2 linked regions of the Chitinophaga varians genome follow. The protein of the gene in region 1 binds, or shares a complex with, the protein of each later gene. Links are inferred from orthologs where the notes say so. Each region holds a gene or a part of one and is shown in the gene's direction. Other genes may lie near its edges.

Region 1 (3,207 bases):
AGTCAATGGGCCTTTCCGGTATTTATTTGCATTATTCCTGTATCCCGGCAACATTTGCCGCTTTAAGAAATTGTAAATTTTCTCGAGCCGTACAAACTAAGGTAAAGGCATTTTTTTAATTAACCTTTTTTATTTGACGACTAAATTTATTAAACCCCACGCACAGGTTATCCACCATCCATGAGCGGGTTATCCACCGGACAACAACAGTTATCCACCAAAAACCGGAAAAACCACATGCAAAGGTCTGATTATTCACACACATTGTGTAAAAAAGATTTTCACATTGCCGTGAAACGCCGCTACCAGGCCGCCGGGAACGTTGACCAGGCAGGCCTATACGGGAAAACAGGCGCCGGAAAACCGCTATCCATCCCTCCTCAGGGACAATTTTTCCCGGTAATCACCGGCTAAACCGCTAATTCGCAATTCGTAATTTGTAATTCTTTAACTTTACGCTTCTTTATAAACCAAGCAGACAAATGACGATTTCATACAACTGGCTTTGTGAGTATTTGCCGGTCAAACCTACACCGGAGGAACTGTCCACCATCCTGACAAGAATAGGCCTGGAAGTTGAGAGCCTTGAAAAGTTCGAGGCGGTAAAGGGCAGTCTGGCCGGCTTGGTAGTGGGTGAAGTGCTGACAGCCGAAAAGCACCCCAATGCTGACAAACTGAAACTGACCACTGTAAACACCGGCAACGGTGAACCGCTGCACATTGTTTGCGGCGCTCCCAACGTGGCCGTGGGCCAGAAAGTAGTGGTAGCCCCCATCGGCACTACTATCTATCCGCTGGATGGCGAGCCCCTCACCATGAAAAAAGCAAAAATCCGTGGCGAAGAAAGCCAGGGCATGATCTGTGCTGAAGATGAAATTGGCCTGGGCAACAGCCACGCCGGTATCATGGTGCTGGACGCCTCCCTGCAACCCGGAACACCCGCCGCAGATATATTCAAACCGGTACAGGACTGGATCTACGAGATAGGTCTTACGCCCAACCGTATGGACGCTATGAGCCATATCGGCGTAGCGAAAGACGTGTGCGCTTTCCTCAATAACCTGGAACATACCAGCAAATACCAGGTACAACTGCCGGAAATAAAAGCCCTGCCTGCCGCAGCGGCCCCTCTTCCGATCAGCGTGACCATCGACAATACCGATGCCTGCCCGCGTTACAGCGGCATCAGCATCACCGGCGTGACCGTGGCGCCTTCTCCGGAATGGCTGAAAAACCACCTGCAGGCCATCGGCGTGCGCCCTATTAATAATATTGTGGACATCACCAACTTTGTACTGCATGAGACCGGCCAACCGCTGCACGCTTTCGACGCGTCAGCCGTTAAAGGCAATGCCGTAGTGGTGAAGAACCTGCCACAGGACACCGTATTTGTTACCCTCGACGAAAAAGAGCGGAAACTGGACGCTACCGACCTGATGATCTGTAACGGCGCCGGCGAAGGCATGTGCATTGCCGGTGTTTTCGGCGGACTGCATTCCGGCGTAAGCGACAGCACTCAAAATATCTTCCTGGAGAGCGCCTTCTTTACTGCCGGTGGTATCCGTACCACTTCCTTCCGGCATGGTCTCCGCACCGATGCCGCCACCCGCTTTGAAAAAGGGGTGGACATCTCCAATACGGTATTTGCCCTGCAACGCGCCGCCGCACTGATTTGTGAGCTGGCCGGCGGTAAAGCGGCTTCCGATATCGTGGACGTATATCCGTTGCCTAAAGTGAAAACACAGGTGGAAACCACCTACGCCTATATCCACAAACTCAGTGGCAGCAGGTATGCACCGGAAAAAATCAAAAACATTCTGACCAGCCTTGGTTTTGAACTCATTTCCGAAACAGTGGACGTGATGGCGCAAACCCCGGAAAAACTGCGGGTGGCCGTACCTTTCAGCAAACCGGACATCAGCCTTCCTGCGGACCTCGTAGAGGAAATTATGCGGATAGACGGTCTCGATAATATTGAAATCCCGTCCCACATCACCATTGCCCCTTCCATGGCCTCACAGCCGGATGAAGAAGGCATCCGTGAAAAAGTGGCCAACTACCTGGCCGGCAACGGTTTCCATGAAATTTTCACCAACTCCATCACCAACAGCAAATACTATACGCCGGAAGTGCTGGAGCATACCGTGAAAATGATGAACAGCCTCACCGTGGAACTGGACGTAATGCGCCCTTCCATGTTGGAAACAGGCCTGGAAAGCATTTCCCACAACCTGAACCGTAAGAACGAAGACCTGTTCTTCTTCGAATTCGGAAAAACCTATAAAGTACTGGAGAAAGGATATGCCGAGAACAATCACCTCGTGTTATACCTCACCGGCAAACGTACCGCAGAAACCTGGATGCATAAATCCACTCCCGTGGATTTCTACGACCTGAAAGGTTTTGTGGTAAATGTACTGAAACAGCTGGGCTACCAGCAGTTCCAATGGGTGGAAAGCACCGAAGCCGGTCTGCTGCCAGCCTGGGACATTAAAGTCAAAAATCAGGTGGTAGTGACCCTCGGAGGCGTTACCACACAGAAACTGAAGCAGTTCGATATTAAACAGCCGGTATGGTATGCCACTTTTAATTGGGATAAAATACTCGGACTCTTGCAAAAAAGTGATAACTTTTACAAGGAAATTCCACGCTTCCCTGCCGTAAGGAGAGACCTGGCGCTGGTGCTGGACAAACAGGTGCGGTTTGCAGCCGTAGAGGCCGCTGCCCGTGCAGTAAAATCAGCACTGCTGAAGGACATCAACCTCTTCGACGTATTTGAAAGCGAGAAGCTGGGAGCCAATAAAAAATCGTACGCTGTAAGCTTTACCTTCCTGGACACCCAAAAAACCCTGACAGACAAAGAAATTGACGGGGTGATGGACAAGCTGGTAAAAACTTTCGAGACACAGTTACAAGCAGAAATACGGAGATAATTTTCGATTTTCGATTTTTTGATTTACGAATTTGAGGGATTTGGTCACATTCGTTTAAATTCCGAAATCCGTAAATCAAAAAATCGAAAATGATATCAATTGTTTAAAATGGTATTAGAGCAGTACATTCAACGGGTAGAAGAAAAGCTACAACTGCTGGTGAAAAGACTTCACCAGGTGCAGTCGGAGAATGCATCGCTAAAAGAAGAAGTCAACCACCAACAACAGGCACTGCAACAACAACAGCTGACCATACAGGCAATGGAGGACAAAC
Region 2 (7,747 bases), 780 kb from region 1 along the record:
AGCAAGAGCTGTATAATTTTCTTCATAATGGAGTTTCGCGCGAAAAGGTAAGATAGGGTGAATTTTTACATTTGGGGTTGCCGCTTACGTAATTTCTCCATCTCCTGTTGTCTGATATCCCGCATTTGTTCCTGGCTGATTTTTTCAGCACCGGCGGGTACGGCGAGATCGGTGTCTGTTACGGCCTGGAGGTTTACGCTGGTGGCGTTATAGGCACGTCTGCCGCCTTCGGCCACCAGTACCACGGCGTTGGCTTCCGGCAGCAGCCCGTTGATTGGCGAGAAGCTGAATGGCAGTTCGGTGGTGTACCATACGGTGTAGGTATCGTCTTTTAACTTGATAGTAGCTTTCTTACAGGTATAACCTGCTATTTTCTTTGTTTTGTCGCTGGCTTTGGCATCGGCGGCCACGATAAAATCTTCTTCGGCATAGTACGTTTTGCGGTCATCGCCGAAGGTGCTGAAAACGTGAAGTATCTTCTTATTGGCGAGGTCAAAGTATTGGGTATTGCCACGGCCCATCATGCCCATGCCCGGGCCCATTCTGCGTTGCCCCGGCCCCTGCCCTTGTCCGGGCGCCTGTGCATTGGCGGTGTCTCTGCGGGCTCTGCCGCCCCAGCCACCGCGGCCGCCGCCACCGTTGCCAAAATCGGGCCTTTCAGTGGCCAGTTTGGCATGACCGTTATTGAAAGTAAGGGTTTGTTTAAAAGTGATTACATCAGGGATTTGGGGAGCTTCATCACCGTCGCCGCCACCGCGCTGGAACCCACGCATCCGCTCGGGGTCTGTTTTAGCAGTCACCTCGTAAACAATAGTGCCTGACTGCTGCGCCAGCAGCGGCTGTGTAAAGGGCAGCACCAGGGCTGCGCTCATAATGATCCGGGATATACCTTTCATGGTTGCTGATTTTATCAACAAAAATCCTCCTTCCCCGTCTCTTTTTGCGTTAAAAACCTTTATTTACTGTTATTTACTGTTAAAGATCATCTGCCAGCGTTAAATAGGCTTATCTACTGTTAATTATTGTTAAGGATTTCGCCCCTTTAGCGCCGGAATGGATAGTTTTGTAACGATATAAATATGATTGATGCGGCAAAGAATCCGAAACATCCTTATCCTCATGTGCAGCTGTATTCTGGGAATCTTTCTTTTCCAGGGCTATTGGGTGTACAATTCCTATCGCATCCGGCAGGAACAGTTTAGCAAGGAAATCAATGACGCCTTGCGGACAGCGGTATTTAACAAACAGTTCTCCGACGTGCACCGGCAGTTCCCGGACATGCGCAGCTATCGTTATTATAACAGGTCCAAAGACAGCGCCCGGATGGTGATCATACGGAGAGACCAGCACGGATGGCATCGCGGCGCCAGACTACCAGGTCCTCCGCCCCCGCCAGACAGCATCAAAGGGGATGTTACCACCCGCATTTATGTAGACACGCTCGCCCGCCAGATCTCCGAATTCCTGATCGCCAATAACCATAACGACAGCGCCAATCTCAAAAAACTGGACTCCATCTTCCGCGCTGAACTTCATAACCGCCAGATAGCCACCCCGTACAAACTGGATACTTTCCATATGAGCTACAGTGGCTTTGAAAGGGAAAGCTTCCGCGACAGTATCCGGAAAAGAGAACCGCGACAAACATCGAAGATACCATTCAACCCTGCCAGCAACCTCTTCGTACAGGCCAGCTTTGAATCCCCGCTACAGTTTATCCTGCAGAAAATGCTCTGGACGCTGATAAGCTCCGTCGCACTGCTGGTGCTGACCGTGTTGTGTTTTGTATATATGCTCCGGACCATCCTCAAACAGAAAAAACTGTCAGAGGTGAAGAACGACTTTATCAATAACATGACCCATGAACTGAAAACACCAATCGCTACAGTGTCTGCTGCGGTAGAGGCCCTGCAGAACTTCAACGCTTTGAATGACCAGCGTAAGACACAGACCTACCTGGATATATCCAAGAATGAACTGCAACGGTTGTCTGACCTCGTCGAGAAAGTGCTGCATATCGCTGCGGAAGAAAAAGAAGACTTTGAGCTGTTCAGAGAGGAAACAGACCTGAACGAAGTGATCGACAACATCCTGACGAACCATCAGCTGAAAGCCGCCAAGATGCTACAGGTGCGGTATGACAACAAGTTGACCCGCCCCACTGTTTATGTAGATAAAACCCATCTGTCCAATGCCATTAATAACCTGGTGGACAACGCCATCAAATACTCCGGTGAGCAGGTACAGTTGTATATCAGCTGCAGCGAGGAACACGGCATGCTGAAGATCAAGGTGAGGGATAACGGCATTGGTATTCCACGGGCTTACCAGGAGAACATTTTTGACAAGTTCTTCCGGGTGCCTACAGGCGATCTGCATAACGTGAAAGGGTTTGGACTGGGGCTGAGCTACGTAAAAAAGATCGTGGAAATGCATGGCGGCACTATCCGGGTGCATAGTGAACCTGACAAGGGAACAGAATTTACGATTAACATTCCCTTGTCCCAGGGCTGAAGCCCTGGGCTGCGATTAGATTAAGCCTTTGCTATTGATTTTTTTATTGATGGCTTTAATGTTGGCCGAATGAACTGTACCCAATAAAGGTGACAACGCGTGAAGCCGTTTCGGTACTGATGTTTCGTTATTGAAAGGCTTTTATACGGCACTGTTCCCAATAAACACACAACGTAGCCCAGGGCTTCAGCCCTGGGATCAAAAAAAAGATATGGCAAAAGTATTATTAATCGAAGACGAATGGCAGCTGGGCCAGATTGTGAAAGACAGTCTGGAAACCCGTGGATTTGAGATGTTGTATGCCGAAGATGGTAAGGAGGGCCTGCGGCTGTATCAGCAGGAGCGGCCCGATGTAGTGGTATTGGACATCATGATGCCGAATATGGACGGCTTTACGGTCACAGCAGAGATCAGGAAGCAGGATAAATTTACGCCGATCATCTTCCTGACGGCCAAATCCCAGACGGCGGACGTGGTCAAGGGATTTGAATTGGGAGGCAACGACTATCTCAAGAAGCCGTTCAGCATGGATGAGCTGATCGTACGTATCAAAGCGTTGCTGAAGCGGTTCAGCGACCATCCGGCCGTAAAAGAGATGGAAGAGGGATCTGTGGTGATTGGCCAGTATATCTTCAACTATGCCAAGCAGACCCTTGCCCGTAACAATGTTACCGAGTTCCTCTCCCACCGGGAAGCGGAGATCCTGCGCCGGCTGTACGACAACAAAAATGAGGTGATGGAGCGTAAGGCCGTGCTGATGGACCTCTGGGGCGATGATAATTTCTTCAATGCCCGCAGTATGGACGTTTTTATCACCAAATTGAGGCGTTACCTGAAGGACGACAGCCGCGTCCAGATCGTTAATATCCGCGGGGTTGGTTATAAGCTGATATTTTAGCATTATCGCTTATCTTTGTTCTTTATGGAACAGTTAGTACAGCAAATAGCAGCCTATAAACAGGAAATAGCGGCTTTTACGCCTGCCAATGCGGCCGATCTGGAGCAGTACCGGATAAAATTTCTGGGCACCAAAGGCCTTGTGAAGGCCCTCTTCGGAGAAATGAAACAGGTCCCCAACGATCGCAAGAAAGAATTTGGACAGATCCTGAACGAATTTAAGCAGCTGGCGGAAGCCCGCTATGAAGAGTTTACAGCGCTGAAGGAAGCTGCCGGCGACAACCATCAGGATGTAGACTATACCCTGCCAGAGGCCCCTCACCGCCTGGGCACCCGTCATCCTATCAGCCTGGTGCGGAACAAAATCATCCGCATCTTCGAACGGCTGGGCTTCACCATTGCAGAAGGCCCGGAAATTGAAGATGACTGGCATAACTTCACCGCGCTGAATCTCCCGGAAAACCACCCTGCACGTGATATGCAGGACACTTTCTTTATCAGCAAAAATCCTGACTGGCTGCTGCGTACCCAGACTTCCTCCGCCCAGGTAAGGGTGATGGAAGAAGGCAAACTGCCTATCCGTATCATCAGCCCGGGAAGGGTATACCGCAACGAAACCATTTCCGCCCGTGCGCACTGCTTCTTCCATCAGGTAGAAGGGCTGTACATCGACGAGAACGTTTCTTTTGCCGATCTTAAACAGACCCTTTATCACTTCGTGAAGGAGTTCTTTGGTGAAAATACCGGTATTCGCTTCCGTCCCTCCTACTTCCCGTTCACAGAGCCCAGTGCTGAGATGGACATCTCCTGCTTTATATGTGGCGGCACCGGATGTTCCGTATGCAAACATACCGGCTGGGTGGAAATCCTCGGTTGTGGCATGGTACACCCCAAAGTACTGGCCAATTGCGGCATTGATCCGGAGAAATACACCGGTTTCGCTTTCGGTATGGGTATCGAACGTATCACCATGCTGAAATACCAGATCAAAGACCTGCGCCTGTTTTCTGAAAACGATACCCGCTTCCTGGAGCAATTTGAAGGAACGGTATAGATATTTAGCGATTTTTTGGTGTAGGCGGCCGAGGCAGCCTGCATCAAAAAATCGTAAGTCAAAAACAGCCCCCGACAAATGATTTATTGTTGATTTTAGGTAGTCAGGCCGCCTTCAAATCAAAAAATCGTAAATCAAAAAATTCCCACATCAAGATGATACACTCTATTGCTGTATGCGGCGCTGGCACCATGGGAGCCGGTATAGCCCAGGTAGCGGCTTCCAGTGGTTACAAGACGGTCCTGTTTGATATCCGCCCTGAAGGGCTGGAAAGAGCGCAGGCACAGATCACCAAAAGCCTCTCCACAGCGGTGGAAAAAGGCCGCCTTAAGGCGGAGGAAAAGGATGCGGCCCTGGAAAGGCTTACTTTTACCAGCGACATACATCGCTGTGTGGCAGATGTGATCATTGAAGCCATTATAGAGGACATGGCTGCTAAAACAGCCCTGTTCAACCAACTGGCGCCCATCAACCGGGAAGACACCATTTTTGCTTCCAATACCTCTTCCCTGTCTGTTTCTGCTCTGGCGGCCACGCTTCCCCATCCTCAGCGGGTAGCCGGCATGCATTTCTTTAATCCTGCCCATCTGATGAAACTGGTGGAGGTCGTGAGCGGTGAACAAACATCACCTGAAACGACCAGCCGTGTTTATGAGCTGGCAAAGTCCATGGGAAAAGTGCCGGTAAACGCAAAAGACGCCCCAGGTTTTATTGTGAACCGTGTGGCGCGGCATTACTATCTGGAAGCTATGTTGCTGGCCGAACAACAGGTGGCTGATTTCAGCACCATTGATCAGCTGCTGGAAAACGCCGGCTTCCGGATGGGACCTTTTGCCCTGATGGACCTCATCGGTAATGATATCAACCTGGCCGTCACCCGGTCGCTGTACGACGCCTTTCAACAGGCGCCCCGCTTCAAGCCTAATGCGCTACAGGAACAACGGGTGCAGGACGGTAGGCTGGGCCGTAAAACAGGTCTTGGCTTCTATCGCTACGAGCAATAAACTTTAACAGTTATAAATCCGGTGAATCGCTCAAATCACGGAAATCATTAGTTAATTTTGGGCCTCTATCAGTAAACGAATTAGTCTTCATGATTTTAGTCACCGGCGGAACAGGTTTTTTAGGCAGTTATTTGATTCGGTCATTGGTCGCGGCAGGTAAACCTGTGAGAGCCCTTTACCGCAAAGCCCCTTCTCCCCGGTTGCAGGACCTTTCCGAAAAGATTGAATGGGTACAGGGCGATATCCTGGATGTATGTACACTGGAAGATGCCATGCAGGGCATTAGCCAGGTGTATCACTGTGCCGCTGTGGTGTCGTTTCAGCCCGGCAATGCCGCCAATCTCATGAAGATCAATGTAGAAGGTACCGCCAACGTAGTGAATTTAGCACTCGATGCCGGTGTGCAAAAGCTGGTGTATGTAAGCTCAGTTGCTGCCATTGGCAGGTCGAGGGAACAGGCGGCCATTGATGAAGATTGCGAATGGGAAGACAGCCCTAATAACTCCCGTTACAGTATCAGTAAATTTCAGGGTGAAATGGAAGTGTGGAGAGGCATCGCGGAAGGCCTCGATGCCGTGATCGTAAATCCTTCTATCATATTGGGCGCCGGCTTCTGGGACGAAGGCTCCGGCACCCTGCTCAAGAATGCCTGGAAAGAATTCCCTTATTATACCGAAGGCGTCAACGGTTTTGTAGATGTGCAGGACGTGGTAAGAGCGATGATGCTGCTGATGGACAGCTCCGTGAGCGGGGAACGTTTCATCCTGTCTGCCGACAACTGGGGATACCGCCAATTGTTTACCACTATGGCCCATGCATTGGGCAAAAAGCCACCCCATATAGCAGCTAAGCCATGGATGGCCGAAGTGGTGTGGCGGCTTGAAAAAATAAAGGGTATGCTGACCGGCAAACATCCGGTAGTGACCAAAGAAACGGCGCGTACGGCACAACTGAAGGTGTACTACGACAACCAGAAAATCCGGACGGCCCTGCCGGCATTTAACTTCCGTCCACTGGAAGAAACCATCCGGGAAATTGCGGCCGCTTTCCTGGCATCCCGCAACTGATATTTTATCTCAACATCAACGCGCCAATGGCAGCAGCCAGTGTTTTGGCTGTTTCTGCAGGGGCGTCTTTGCTGACCCATACACGGGGTTTTTCGCCGGGGATGACTGCCGCTACCGGCTGTCCGCGGTATTGAAATTCATAACACACTTTTTCGTAGGAGTTGACCTTGCCGAAACGGTTATGTGCCGTAATGCGGATATCGGTGTCTGCGCACCGGAGTATACCGGCTTGTTTGTTATTGTTCAGCTCCAGGTACCCCGGGGATTTTAATATCATTTCCCAGCGTTTCAGCGGCTCATTTTTAGTCCCGTTGATCAGCGTATAGGAAAGGGCCGCGCTGCCATCAAGGTCTTTTAAAACGGCCGGCAAATCGCGATTGCTGAAGGCGATCCGGGAGGTGTTCATGGTTTGTACCAGGATGTGTTCATCATTGCCGTTGACATAGAAATTAAAAGGCGTCTTAGGGTCTTTGATGAAGCTGCCCATTGTTTCGGCCACGCCGTTTTTACGGGAGGAGGTAGTATACAGTCCGAAGGAAATGGTTTTGGCAGAAAGCCAGCCATCGTTCACCTTCACCGGCCATTCCTGTGCCTGGCTGTACAGGTTGTTCTGCGGGGTGGAGGTAGTGGGTTGTTTGGCAGTAGTGCAGGCGAGGAGAAAGAGAAAGGGAAACAATAATTTTTTCATGAATTACGAATTACGAATTACGGATGACGGATGACGAATGACGCTTACAGGTGGGGTCCACCCCTATCGTCATTCGTCATCCGTCATGGGTTAAAGGGATTTTACTTTGTCCCAGATTTCAGGAATGCGTTTTACCCAGCCGAGTTCTCTTCTTTTTTCGCTGGCTACTTCTGCCGGATAACCGAAGTATACTTTACCGCCTTCGAGGCTGCTGGGCACACCGCTTTGAGCCAGTACCACCGCACCTTTGCCGATGGTCAGGTCTTTGTTGACGCCTACTTGTCCCCAGAGGATCACGTTATCTTCGATATGCGCTTTACCTGCGATACCAACCTGGGCGGCAATGAGGCAGTTTTTGCCGATTACGGTACCGTGGCCGACATGGATCATGTTGTCCAGCTTCGTGCCGCGGCCGATGATGGTATCACCGCTTACGCCTTTGTCGATGGTACAGCCGGCGCCTATCTCCACATCGTCTTCAATGATCACCCGGCCACAGCTTACCAGCTTGTCGTATATCACC

What was found. The genes of interacting proteins can lie anywhere in the genome.
Region 2: the proteins of pheT (region 1) and pheS are in contact, whole or in part, in a crystal structure (PDB 6P24), measured with the Escherichia coli proteins. The link is inferred for Chitinophaga varians from one-to-one orthologs.

What each region holds. Positions count from the first base shown.
Region 1 is NZ_JABAIA010000001.1:1,999,099-2,002,305, forward strand. What follows is about bases 156-3,207. They hold pheT (phenylalanine--tRNA ligase subunit beta), read left to right. Parts: upstream 156-482; coding sequence 483-2,933; downstream 2,934-3,207. Other genes in these bases: HGH92_RS08060 (hypothetical protein), read left to right, coding at 181-414; HGH92_RS08070 (hypothetical protein), read left to right, coding at 3,042-3,207.
Region 2 is NZ_JABAIA010000001.1:2,772,125-2,779,871, reverse strand. What follows is about bases 2,596-5,450. They hold pheS (phenylalanine--tRNA ligase subunit alpha), read left to right. Parts: upstream 2,596-3,436; coding sequence 3,437-4,465; downstream 4,466-5,450. Other genes in these bases: HGH92_RS11320 (3-hydroxyacyl-CoA dehydrogenase family protein), read left to right, coding at 4,621-5,450; HGH92_RS11330 (response regulator transcription factor), read left to right, coding at 2,726-3,412. Also shown: HGH92_RS11345 (TonB-dependent receptor), read right to left, coding at 1-26; HGH92_RS11340 (GLPGLI family protein), read right to left, coding at 66-896; HGH92_RS11335 (sensor histidine kinase), read left to right, coding at 1,087-2,514; more of HGH92_RS11320, read left to right, coding at 5,451-5,469; HGH92_RS11315 (NAD-dependent epimerase/dehydratase family protein), read left to right, coding at 5,559-6,536; HGH92_RS11310 (hypothetical protein), read right to left, coding at 6,541-7,224; HGH92_RS11305 (UDP-3-O-(3-hydroxymyristoyl)glucosamine N-acyltransferase), read right to left, coding at 7,315-7,747.